Regions from separate parts of the Cytobacillus sp. FSL H8-0458 genome, predicted to be linked through region 1. Evidence: riboswitches for the same ligand, from Rfam matches in the RefSeq annotation. Region 1 holds a riboswitch; the other holds the start of a gene.
The links. A riboswitch is a leader RNA that binds a small molecule or an ion and turns the genes downstream of it on or off. The one in region 1 is predicted to bind cyclic di-GMP.
Positions count from the first base shown of each region.

Region 2: linked by a shared signal. The riboswitch ahead of NYE23_RS15895 (anti-repressor SinI family protein) and the one ahead of NYE23_RS23685 (methyl-accepting chemotaxis protein) in region 1 are both predicted to bind cyclic di-GMP.

Region 1 is NZ_JBBOBR010000002.1:501,194-506,969, reverse strand. Features, by position in the region: gene NYE23_RS23690 (alpha/beta hydrolase) at 1-1,345, opposite strand, end outside; cyclic di-GMP riboswitch class II at 1,512-1,595, shown strand; gene NYE23_RS23685 (methyl-accepting chemotaxis protein) at 1,657-2,586, shown strand; gene NYE23_RS25310 (hypothetical protein) at 2,713-3,918, shown strand; gene NYE23_RS23675 (hypothetical protein) at 3,934-4,296, shown strand; gene NYE23_RS23670 (hypothetical protein) at 4,336-4,740, shown strand; gene NYE23_RS23665 (YwqG family protein) at 4,774-5,580, shown strand; gene NYE23_RS23660 (SMI1/KNR4 family protein) at 5,715-5,776, shown strand, end outside.
Region 2 is NZ_JBBOBR010000001.1:3,235,105-3,240,880, reverse strand. Features, by position in the region: gene NYE23_RS15910 (LPXTG cell wall anchor domain-containing protein) at 1-303, shown strand, start outside; gene NYE23_RS15905 (DUF5658 family protein) at 415-714, shown strand; gene NYE23_RS15900 (hypothetical protein) at 764-1,030, shown strand; cyclic di-GMP riboswitch class I at 1,198-1,286, shown strand; gene NYE23_RS15895 (anti-repressor SinI family protein) at 1,317-1,463, shown strand; gene NYE23_RS15890 (helix-turn-helix domain-containing protein) at 1,563-1,886, opposite strand; gene mnmH (tRNA 2-selenouridine(34) synthase MnmH) at 2,065-3,123, opposite strand; gene NYE23_RS15880 (NAD(P)/FAD-dependent oxidoreductase) at 3,495-4,796, shown strand; gene NYE23_RS15875 (class I SAM-dependent methyltransferase) at 4,793-5,776, shown strand, end outside.

The DNA of each region.
Region 1 (5,776 bases):
GGTTCCAGACAAGGCTGTCTACATGGTTGCCGTTCTCGATCATATACATTCTGTGCAGATCCTGCTTTCCGGCTTTCTTGACCAGCTCTTGATAGCCCTTGGCATGAATCTCCGGGAATATCAGCGAATCAAGGGAACCTGTGAAAGAAATCAAGGGCACATCAATATCTCCAGTATTGGCCACCGCCTTAATATTTTCCTTTACTTCCTTCGGCCGGGTCACATACTTATAATCTTCAAAAATAGAATCATAGGAACGATCTCTCACGCCATTAACGAAGTTCAGGTAATTGCTCCATTCCATCCGGCCGGGTGCTTCAGGATCAAAATGATCCCGATAGATATTCAGCGAAACAAACCAGTAAACCTGATCATGGTAGGCCCACAGTTTTTCCGACCCTTTTGGCAAGCCTGCTTTGTATAACTCTTTAACCGCTTTTTGCTGTTCTTTGCCGCTGCCATACAAAGCTTCCTCAGCATGATTCACAACAGTGGTCAGGGAACTGATCAAGTTTTCTTTTTTCTCCGTCCAGAGAACACCTTCCCAGTCGACTCCTCCATCAAACAGGCGGGGTTCGCCGGTTTTCTCCGGATCATCATTTTCAAGAGCATAGCGAACGACGTAGCCGCCATTGGAAATTCCCATTGCATATGTAGGAATCTTATGCTCTGCTGATACTAAATCACTCGCAGGATCAGAAGAGTCTGCCGGATCGATCAGCCCATCCGAATAATGGCTGGCTAAGTACTGCTGAGCAGCTTTCGTAATCTGGCGAAACCGCTGATGCCATTCTGCTACACTATCATCTTCATTGACTAAAGCATTTTTTACTTTTGCAAATGGATCATCCGAATTAGCCTCACCCTGGGTGCCTTTATCGATCGCAGCAAAAGCATATCCTTTTTCCAATACATAATCGCTGAAAAGCAGATCGGTCGACGTTTCATTTCGTGTCGCCGGGATTCCCGAAACTACCAGCCGGCCATTCCAGTGATCCGGAACCCTGATGACAAACTGGGCATCTTCAAAAACACCATTTACCTGAGTCCCCGTTACAGAAGCAGGCTTGTACATTTGATGCCATCCGGTTCCTTCTGCTGCATTTCCCCATAGATAAGGAGTCAGGCCGATATTGCCGTAAAGAGTTGCCTGCTGATATTGCAGGGGATTCTTTGTTGTGAGCCAGTTGTTGCCGGCGCCGTCAAAGTATTGTTCTGTTACTGTGTGCGCACCAGGTATGATCGCCTGGTTTTCCACAGCAGTTTGCTCCGCAAAACTACTTTCCGGAAAAAGTGAAAAGCTTAAAACAGAAGCCAAAGATAACGCAATCAGCTTATTTTTCAGATAAATCCATCCCTTCTTCATCATCTCTTACAGTTCTATTCTACTTTTACTAATTATGGGAATCATGGGTCTTAATGTTTAATTATTCGAATTTTCAGCATATTGAAGAGCAGAGCATTTAAAATTGTGATGCCAAACCGATACTAGTACTATAGACATATAAATAGAACAAGTTGGAAGCAAAGAGAATTCAAGGTAATTTGGGCGCTTGAATGAATTCGAGCTAGTAGCGCAACCGGCCAGCACTTACAGGGGAACAGTTCTTTTGTAAGGATATGTTCTGATAAACTTTTTTTGAAAAGAGGAAGAGCATGCTTACAACGTATCAGCCTAATCATGTTAAAAGCACACAGGTTCTAGAAAAAGAAGCTGTTTTGGCTGCAATTGAAAATTCTCTGGCGATGATTGAATTTGATGGGAATGGGAAAGTGCTCTGGGCAAATGAAAATTTTGCCCGCACTGTGAAATATCGGGCAGAAGAGATGCCAAATATGCTGCATAAGCAATTTTGCACCCCAGAATTTTCCGCCAGCAGGGAATACCAGGAGCTTTGGAAGAATCTGCGCAATGGCAAGAGCTTTCAGGAAAAGATCCAGCGTGTGACCAAACAGGGAAACCTTATTTGGCTCGAAGCTACATACACACCGGTCTTCGGGAATGACGGCAAGGTCGCTGGTGTCGTGAAGATTGCAACAGATATAACAGAACGGGAAACGAATACAGCACAGGTGGCATCCCAGCTGCAGGAAATGTCAGAAGCCCTTAGTGAGAAAGCAAAAGCTGGAATTGAGAGAAGTGAAGAGGCCGCTCAGGCAATAGGCAAGCTTGTTCTTGAGTCCAAAGGGAACCTGGAAATCCTGCATTCTCTCAAATCACAGGCACAATCCATCGGCAGCATCGTAAAAACGATCCGGGAAATAGCAGCCCAAACCAACCTGCTCGCCCTAAATGCAGCCATAGAAGCAGCACGTGCCGGCGAGCATGGCAGAGGCTTCAATGTCGTTGCCGGAGAAGTGCGAAAGCTCGCAAACCGGGTGCAGGACTCCATTCAGGAAGTCAACGCCCATATTGAAGGAATATCAAGTGAAATCAACAAAATCAGTGACGCCACCCTGCAATCGCAGTCAGGCATCTCTGAAAATCAGGTTCTTAATGAACAGGCGGTATCCGCATTTAAAGATATCGGGGAAGCAGCAAAAAAGCTGGATGAGCAGGCGAAAGGTTTTAAGGGTATTTTATAGGAAAACGTATAAAACGTTATGATGGGGCGGCTTTTATAGCAGCTCTTTTTTGGTTGATAGGAAAAATGGATGGCGGCGGAGAAATTCTATAGTATGCAGTAAGTTAAATGAAAAAGAGGTATCCATATGCCGTTTTATTATGAAGGGAATGTCTATATCCGCAGGAGTGAAACTGGTGAGAAGGTAATCTTTGAAGATCCGGCCGCTATAAATGAGAGTGTGGAATATATCAATAAACATAGCATTAAACATGTGGGTGTGTCAGATTTTGATTCTCCAGATGTTTATTTTTTGAATGAATGCCTGGGTATTGAACATTTGGATGTTTTTAATTCCTTTATAAAAGACATGAGCGGAATCTATAGCTTAAGGGACCTAAGGATTCTATCGATAAATGAAACAACCACTAGAAATGTTTTTAAAATAGGAGAACTTAAGAATCTGCAAGAAGTATACGGGAAACTGCCGAGTAAAACGGCGGGACTGAATGAATTAAGTAAGCTAACCAGAGCCCAGCTGTGGAGCTATAAGCCGAAAGCCAGGAATCTCACTGAATTTAGTGGGTTAACAAGCTTAAAAGAGCTTATTTTAACACAATCAAATATTGTCACACTTGAAGGAATCCAAGAGATAGCAAGCCTGCAAATGCTCCAGTTGAATTATCTTAGGAGTTTAAAAGATGTTAGTGCGCTTCGCAAAGTGAAGGCTCCGCTGAGTGATGTGGAGTTTGAGAGCTGCAAGGGGGTTGAAGATTTTTCGTCTATTGGTGAATTGATGCATTTGGAACAATTAAAGCTGATTAATTGTGGGGAGATACCCTCAATTCGTTTTACTGAAAATCTGCCTAAGATGAAGGCTCTCATCTTTCCCGATACGCATGTACAAGATGGCGATCTCTCTGTGTGTGAAAACATTGAGGAAGTGTATTACACCAAGCAGAAAATTAAGAATAGGGATGCAGAAAAGGATAAGAAATTTGGGGAACTGGCTCTGCCTGTAAATGAGTGGGAAAAGAGAATGGCAGATGGTGATGATCAGTTCACGAAAGAAAATATCAGGGCTGCCAATAAGGTTCTTGATTCGTTTATGAAAAACCTGACCCAAGATAGCGGATTGACGGAAAAAGAGATCAAGAAATATGTAAAACAAGTGACTCTAAAGCTGAACAAGCTAAATGAAAAGTATGATTACTTTATCGAAACACTTGAAAGAGAAGAGCTCTGTGAATACATTATGGAAGCTGCAGGCATAGCGGGTTTGGAGTTTGACGGGGACATCACAGAGGAATGGAGGGAACAGAGGAATGGAGGGAATGGTAATCGCTGTTTTTAATAGGAGGGTATAATCATGGAGATCCCAGAAGAAGCTGACCTAATATCGGTGTTTGAATCATTGCCGGGGAGAAAAGATGAGAAGGAGAATTTTTATTATGACACTTCATCTTTTATTTTTGAAAATGAAAATGAAGTGATGGAGGTCAGGCTATCTCCTTTTTATGATGAATTTATAATGGATGTAAGAGAAAAAAACTCTAATGAAGTTCTTTCCTATATGAAGCTGCTTTCTGTAAGGAAAATAGAAATTGCTGCGGATGAAAAGGAATATGCGATCATTCGATTGTTTCATGGTGAATCAGATTTATATGAAAACATTATAGAAATAACATTAAGGCCCAAGTTTAAGCTGATTTTTAAAGAGCAGTATCGGTGAGTTGAGCGTTTTTAAAGAATAATGAGAGCAGCTGATGGTATGAGAATTCAGGATAAAGACTTTACCCCGCAGTTAAAAATGAAGATTGAAGATATTGAACAGAAACTTAAAGAACAGGCTGAAAGACTCCAAAAAGAGCATAGAACTGCTTTTTCAAAGAAAGGCCTCAAACTGGAATCTGCCTTTGACCAAGAAGGCAATGATGTCTTTCATCCTGGATACAGTTCCTCCATTTCAGTAGGATTTACTGACAAGAACGGTGACCTCATAGACTTAAAGATTATTAAAATTTGGGAATGCGAACGCATATTTTTAGGCATGCCAGTCTTAAGAAAATTCCCTGGTTCCAAAGTGGCCGGAGAGCTCCTGGATGAATCGCCGGAAGAAATAAGAATAGAATTAAAGGAATATATGGATGAAATTTTAACAGAAGTGACTAATTAAGCGGATTGAATAGAATCAGGAGGATAGAATCTTATGACCAGTTTAGTATTAAAGCTGCCGAAGGAATTTGAAAAATATCGAACCGAATTAGAAAAAACAGCTAAACCGTTTGTCAGCATCCAAGCAGAAAGAGGGAAGACCACCTTTTTTGAAAGTAAGTTTGGAGGACATCCCTACCTTCCAAAGTTGAGCGATCACCCAAAGGATGAGCAGGGGAATTATATGAATCTATTTGCACAGATTAATTTCGAAGAAGTTCCCCACATTGAGCCGATGCCTGAAAGCGGGATTCTTCAATTCTATCTCTCGCCGGCTGATGATGTGTACGGGCTTGATTTTGATAACCCGACTGCTCAAAGAAACTTCCGGGTTATTTATCATCCAAATATCGTGAAAGGTGAGGAAGACCTGGTGACAGAATTTTCGTATGTACCTGATTTAAGTAATGAATATGATCCGATAGTCCAGGAAGCAAAGATGAGTTTCCAGCTTAAGATCGCTCCTGTACCGGCTGATGATTTCCGTTTTGAGGACATGGTCAATATCGACTTATTCGAATCCATCGATCATCCGGACTATGAAGATTTACATGAGCTCTACTTTGAGGAGTTAGGTGCAGAGGGCCATAAAATAGGCGGTTATCCTTACTTCACCCAGCAGGATCCGAGAGAAAAAAGTGATCCAACAGGAGAATATACCATACTGCTATTCCAGGCGGATACCGACGATGATATTGACTTAATGTTCGGGGACAGCGGTGTTGCAAACTTCTTTATAAAAGAAGAAGATTTAAAAAACAGGAATTTCACTAATGTTCTTTATAATTGGGATTGCTGTTAGGTGAGCCTAGTTAATTCCCGTATGATGTTTATCAGTCTGAAAGTTTTTATGAATGTGAGCCTTTGCGCATAATACATTAAAACAATGAAAATTTAATTCCTATTGATACAGTCTTTCGGAAAAGGGGATTAAACATGGCAAAAATATTCAAAGCTGATGTTCTAAAAAAAGAATTAGATCAAATCTATGAGACAGA
Region 2 (5,776 bases), on a different contig from region 1:
GAGCATTTAGGAAATGAATTTCAAAACTCTGCTGCAGAGGTTGAAATCATTTTTCTTGCCGAGGCAACAGGTGAACAAGGAACCGGCAACGAGACTCCCGGATCAGGAGATAATAATAATTCTGGAGGGGGAACTAATAATTCACCACCATCCACAGATGCCACGGTAATTCCAGAGAAGGTTAATAAGCTCCCAAATACTGCAACTAATAATTACAATTTATTACTTATCGGTACATTATTTTTAGGTGCCGGAAGCGTAATTTTATTATGGCGTTATAGAAGGCTGCGGAGTGAAACTTAGATTAAGGCCTGAGGAACTGATTCTTTAAGGCCTTAATTTTTATTCGCGTTTAGAACTTATCTAAGCAGTTAATGAATATAATCAAAAAGCTACACATTAAGCGGTGAACTTATGAAAAAAATTCTGCAGTATCTTGCCTTCATTAATTTTTTGGATGGTCTCTTGACGTTCTTTGGAATGAAACTTTCACTGATTGAAGAAGTGAATCCAATTATGGATTTTCTCTATACGATAGAACCCCTATTATTTCTTTCTGTTAAAGCTGTTCTTTCATGCTTTTTAATCCTGCTGTCAACTTCGATTAATTTTCCGCCGCAAACTAAAGTAAAGGTAGTGGCAAAAGGTGCAGCATATCTTTATTCATTCATATTAGTATTTCATGTTTTATGGATTTATGAAGCTCTATCTTAATAACCGATAGAGTGAAATTACTATCCTTAGTCAAATGAGGAGGCTGAAAATGTATCGAAAGATCTGCCATAAATGCCACAAACCTTCATACAGCAGCAGTGAATTGGAAGGCTGGCTATGCCCGATTTGCCACACTGATTTAACGAATGAAATCTTCTTGGATGCTATGACTCTTGAACCAGTCCACACGACCTTTAAGAAATGCAAAATCCCGCACACCTATACAATAAAACAAGTCAGCAAAAACTACAGAAAAAGAATCGGACTTTCCTACTACTCCAAAAGGAGTTCGACCATAAATAACAACTTACTGTAAAAGATGAGGGGTTCAGGTAATCAAATACATAAAAAGTATTAGGATTATGTCGAAAAACAAATTAATTTAATATTAAAATAATTAATAAAAATTACAAAACCTGACAATGTTAGCAATATGGTCATAGTAGAATACATCTATGGAAAATATTTCTTTGAGTCGATAGGCGCAGAAAAAGGCAAACTCATTGAAAGATGGGGACGCAAAGTCGCGGGTCTAAGGTGTTGAAAAATACTACGATGGCTGGATTGCCTGGAATACGATACGTATCCTGGGGGGAAGAGTTTTGACAGAGCAAAATGTTAAGGTCGAAGGAATTGATTTGGAGTGGCTGCAGTTAATTATGGAAGCAAGAAACTTAGGATTGCAAAAGGAAGAAATTAGAGAGTTTTTACATAATAACAGAGCCAAAGAGGTTCTGATCGAAGCTTAATATCCGGTATGGCTAAGTATTTCTGTTAGAGACATCTCTATATGGAAATGCTTTTTATTTTGCCAAAAAAATAAGCCTGTGCATTCAGGCTCATTGCAATTATGATTTTTGTCCGCTTCTCCATTTATTAAAATCCAAAAACTCCCGAAACTGTTCCTTTGAAACACCAGACTCCATCGCTTCTTTCACAATTTTCATCCATTCGGAATCTAGGTCATCCTTGTTAATCTGCTCATGGATCAGATGGTCAACGGGAACATTCAGAACACCCGCGATTTTTTCAAGGAATTGAATAGAAGGGTTGGTTTGCAGGTTGCGCTCAAGTGAGCTTAAGTATGATTTTGCGACACCGGCCTGGTCCGCAAGCTCGGATAAGGACATTTTCTTTTCCTGGCGAAGTTTTTTTACACGATCACCGATCATCGTATACCACACACCTTATTTTGTATGTAATAGGATTTTATCATAATGAGTTCCATATTAAGAACGTTTTGTTCAATATTATTATCATCATACCACAGTGTCAACCGATTTAAATAGTTAGTTATCTGTGTTTTATAAAAATATATCTTTTGTCGCTCTCAAAAAGTAATGCTCCGCGTCATAAGACGGGAGCATTTTGCTTCTCAATTATTTGAATAATTTGCTGTGCAGCTGTTTCCACATTATCAGCATTCACATGGTGGAATTCGCCCTCATAGTCATGCTGTTTAAAAGCATAGCGCGGATCGTAATAGTATTCTAATAAAAGCTTGATAAATAGTTCGTAGTTCTCCGTTTGAGCTGATTCATCAAGCTGCTCGCGGATTTCAGTATCTTTCAGACGTTTTTTAATAAAAACGAGGCTTTCATCCACTTTTGGCTTGAACCATTCTTCTTTTTGATATGGTTCCACATAGTCCCTCAGAATACGCTGGACACGGGATTCGATGCTTGCAAACATATCAATGTGGATTGCGGTTTTTTTAGTATCCAGCAGCTCATCCGGCTGAACCACCTTGCCAATCCGCTTACTCTCGGCTTCCATAATAATATAAGGGTAGCCTTTAACCTCAGAAAGGGCTTGATACAATAGTGCATCAAATGTTTTTTGTGTGCTGCCGTACCCCATGCCAAAGGAACCGAAAATCGATCCGCGGTGTCCCGCCATTTCTTCCAGGTCAATAACAGGATAGCCTTTTTCGCTTAACACCTTCAGAACATCCGTTTTCCCGACGCCGGTCATTCCGTGCAGAACAACTGCTTTTTCAGGAATCAGGCTTGCTGTGTTTTCCAGAATATATTGACGGTAAGCTCTGTATCCTCCAATTAAACGAGGGATCGAAACACCGGCATATGTGATAAATGTAGTAACCGCTTTGCTGCGCATGCCGCCGCGCCAGCAGTAAATGACAGGCTGAAGGCCATCATTTTTCAGGTCTCTGATTTTCTGCATCATGGACGGAATTTTAGGTGAAACGATTTCCATCGCTCTCCATTTCGCTGCATCAGATCCTTCTTTCTTATATAGTGTTCCGATTTCCACACGCTCTTCATTGGTGAAAAGCGGCACATTGACAGCACCGGGAATGCTGCACTCCTCAAATTCGATTGGAGACCTGACATCGACCGGAACTGCGTTGTCCATTTGGATATATTGTTCGACTGCTATTTCTCTCATTTTATTGCCTCCAAAATTAAAGTGAAACTCCAATCAGTGGGGGTTTTCCCGCTAGTTGGTTAGTTGAACTAATCGAGCCTTTACGGGCAGTTTGGGCCCCGTTAATTCACCTTTGAATTTTACTGCAGTTTCTAGTGGGGATCTTACTGCCCGTTAGACTGTGGTATTGCTATATATAGCCCTAAGGGTACGTTAATTGATTTTACTCTCACTATTATACAGGATTTTGAAAATATAGGTGTCTATCACAATCATACTCCTATTTTTAAAAGTTTGTTCTTATAATTTTTTCCAGACTTTGTAATATCAGCATATCCATTGGTTTTGCTTTTTAAAAAGGAGGTTAAATAAAAGGCAAAGGTGGTGGAAACATGTCCTTGAATACAGAGGTTGCAATTGTGGGCGGTGGGATTGGCGGTTTGACGCTGGGATTGAAGCTGGCTCAAGCCAATATTGATGTCATCGTAATGGAGAAGCTGGATGCCCCATCTTCCGTTTATAAGGGGGAACTCCTGCAGCCGAAGAGCCTGAAAATTTTTGAGGAGCTGGATGTACTGCGTGAAATCCTTGATAACGGCTTTTCATTTTCCCGAATTGCGTTTGAGGAAGGGGAAAAAGAGTTTGCCATGGATTACAGCATTCTGCCGGGAGATTATGATTACTCGCTTATGATCGAGCATGAAAAGCTGAAAGGAATCCTTCTTAATCAGGGGCTTCAATATCCAAACTTTCAATATCTGTCAGGGTCCCTGGCAAAAGGTTATGACAATGGCGATTTACTGGTTGAGCGGAAGGATGTAAAGGAGCAGCTTACAGTAAGTGCTGATTTTTATATAGGCGCTGAAGGAAGAAACTCCATTACCAGAAAAGAAATGAACAGCAAAATTAAAAAGATTGAGTATAACCATCAATTTTTAACGGTCACCTTCCCCCGCCCTCAATCCTTGGAGGAAGGGAAAATCATTTCTAAGGATGAGCGGTTCCTCGGATTATTTCCGCTGCCGGATGCGAAAGTAAGATCTGTTTATTTAATTCCGGAGGGCACGTATAAGGAGCATCAAAAAAAAGGAATTCACTATTTCCATAAAAATTATGTAGAGCTTTTTCCTGAGTTGGAAGGGTATGTGACCAGGCTGAAAAATTGGAAGGATATTCAGTTAATGATTCCGACAGCCTTTTATGCAGATAAATATGTGGATGGAAGACTTGCTATCCTGGGCGATGCGGCCCATACGGTTCACCCGATGGCAGGGGAAGGAATGAACATGGCGATTCAGGATGCGGATGTGCTGGGCGAATTGCTTGCAGAGATGTATGAGAGCGGAAGTATTGCGCCGGACAAGCTTAAATGGTATGAAAAAGTCCGGAAGCCACGCGCTGAAAACATGATCAGCCTCAGCCATTTATCCGCCATAGCCTATTCCTATTCCAACCGGGTGATTACAGGAATACGCCGCAAAGGCCTGAAGCAGATCGAAAGAGATAAAACCCTGCAATATAAGCAAATGTTGAATGTTTCAGGTCTTGGATATTGGCCAGAGAGCCTTTGGGACCGATTGATTCAGGCGGGAATGCTGCCGGCAAGAAAAACAGAATTATCAGCTGCCGATAAAAGCCATTATTTTTATACAGAACAAGAAGACTATCCCTGGAAGAAGGTTGAACAGCCATGATAAATGAATATGTGAGATTGCTAAAAGCACGAAATTGGATGAAAAAGAACCAGCCCTTTTTATACAGCTGGCATGCATATGTTGGATTTGAGCTGGACCTTTTTTCCCAGTTCCGCAGCTGGAGAACGGTAAAAGAAGTGGCCTCAAGCAGAAATCTTCAGGAGGAGCTGCTCTTAAGATGGGTGGAGGTGGGGCTGGCGATCCGCCATTTGAAAAAGAAGGGGAAGGATAAAATCAAGACAGCATCTAAATTCAGCCTTCCGTCCACGCCCCAAAACCCCCGTTCCACAGGAATCATCCTGAAGGAAATGATGGAATTGCATATCCCGACTTTACTCTCTTATCCAGAACTGCTCCGTTCCAATACGAAAAACACTTTTGACCATGAAGAGCATGGACCGACTGTCGCAAGAACTTCATCACTGCTTGAACAGCTTGCCCTGCCGCGGCTTATGAAAACCATTAAGAAAAATAAAATGGAACGAATCATTGACATTGGCTGTGGGGAAGGCGGCTATTTAAGCAGAATCAGCCAGAAGTTCCCCCATGCAAAACTGGCGGGAATTGAAATTAATGAAGATGTCGCAGAATCTGCCCGAACCAATTGCAAAGATATTCCCAACATTAATATTGTGACAGCAGATGTTCATGAATACTCCCCTGAGCATCAGGCTGATTTAATTATGGTCAATAATTTGCTTCACTATATCCAGCCGGAGGATCGCAAACAGCTGCTGTCCCGATTGAAAAGCTGGCTTAGCCGGAAAGGATCCATTACGATTATCACACCCATTCTGCATTCAAAAAAAGGCGAGGAGTTTTCAAGCGTGTTTAACAGCTTCTTTTCAGCCTTTGAAAATTTATATCCAACCCCAACAGAGGAGGACATTCACCAGCTCGCTAAAGAGCTGAAGCTGAAAGTGAAAACCTTCAAGCCGGTTGTAACAGAAGGTGGCTGGTATTTTATCCAGCTGTCCAAC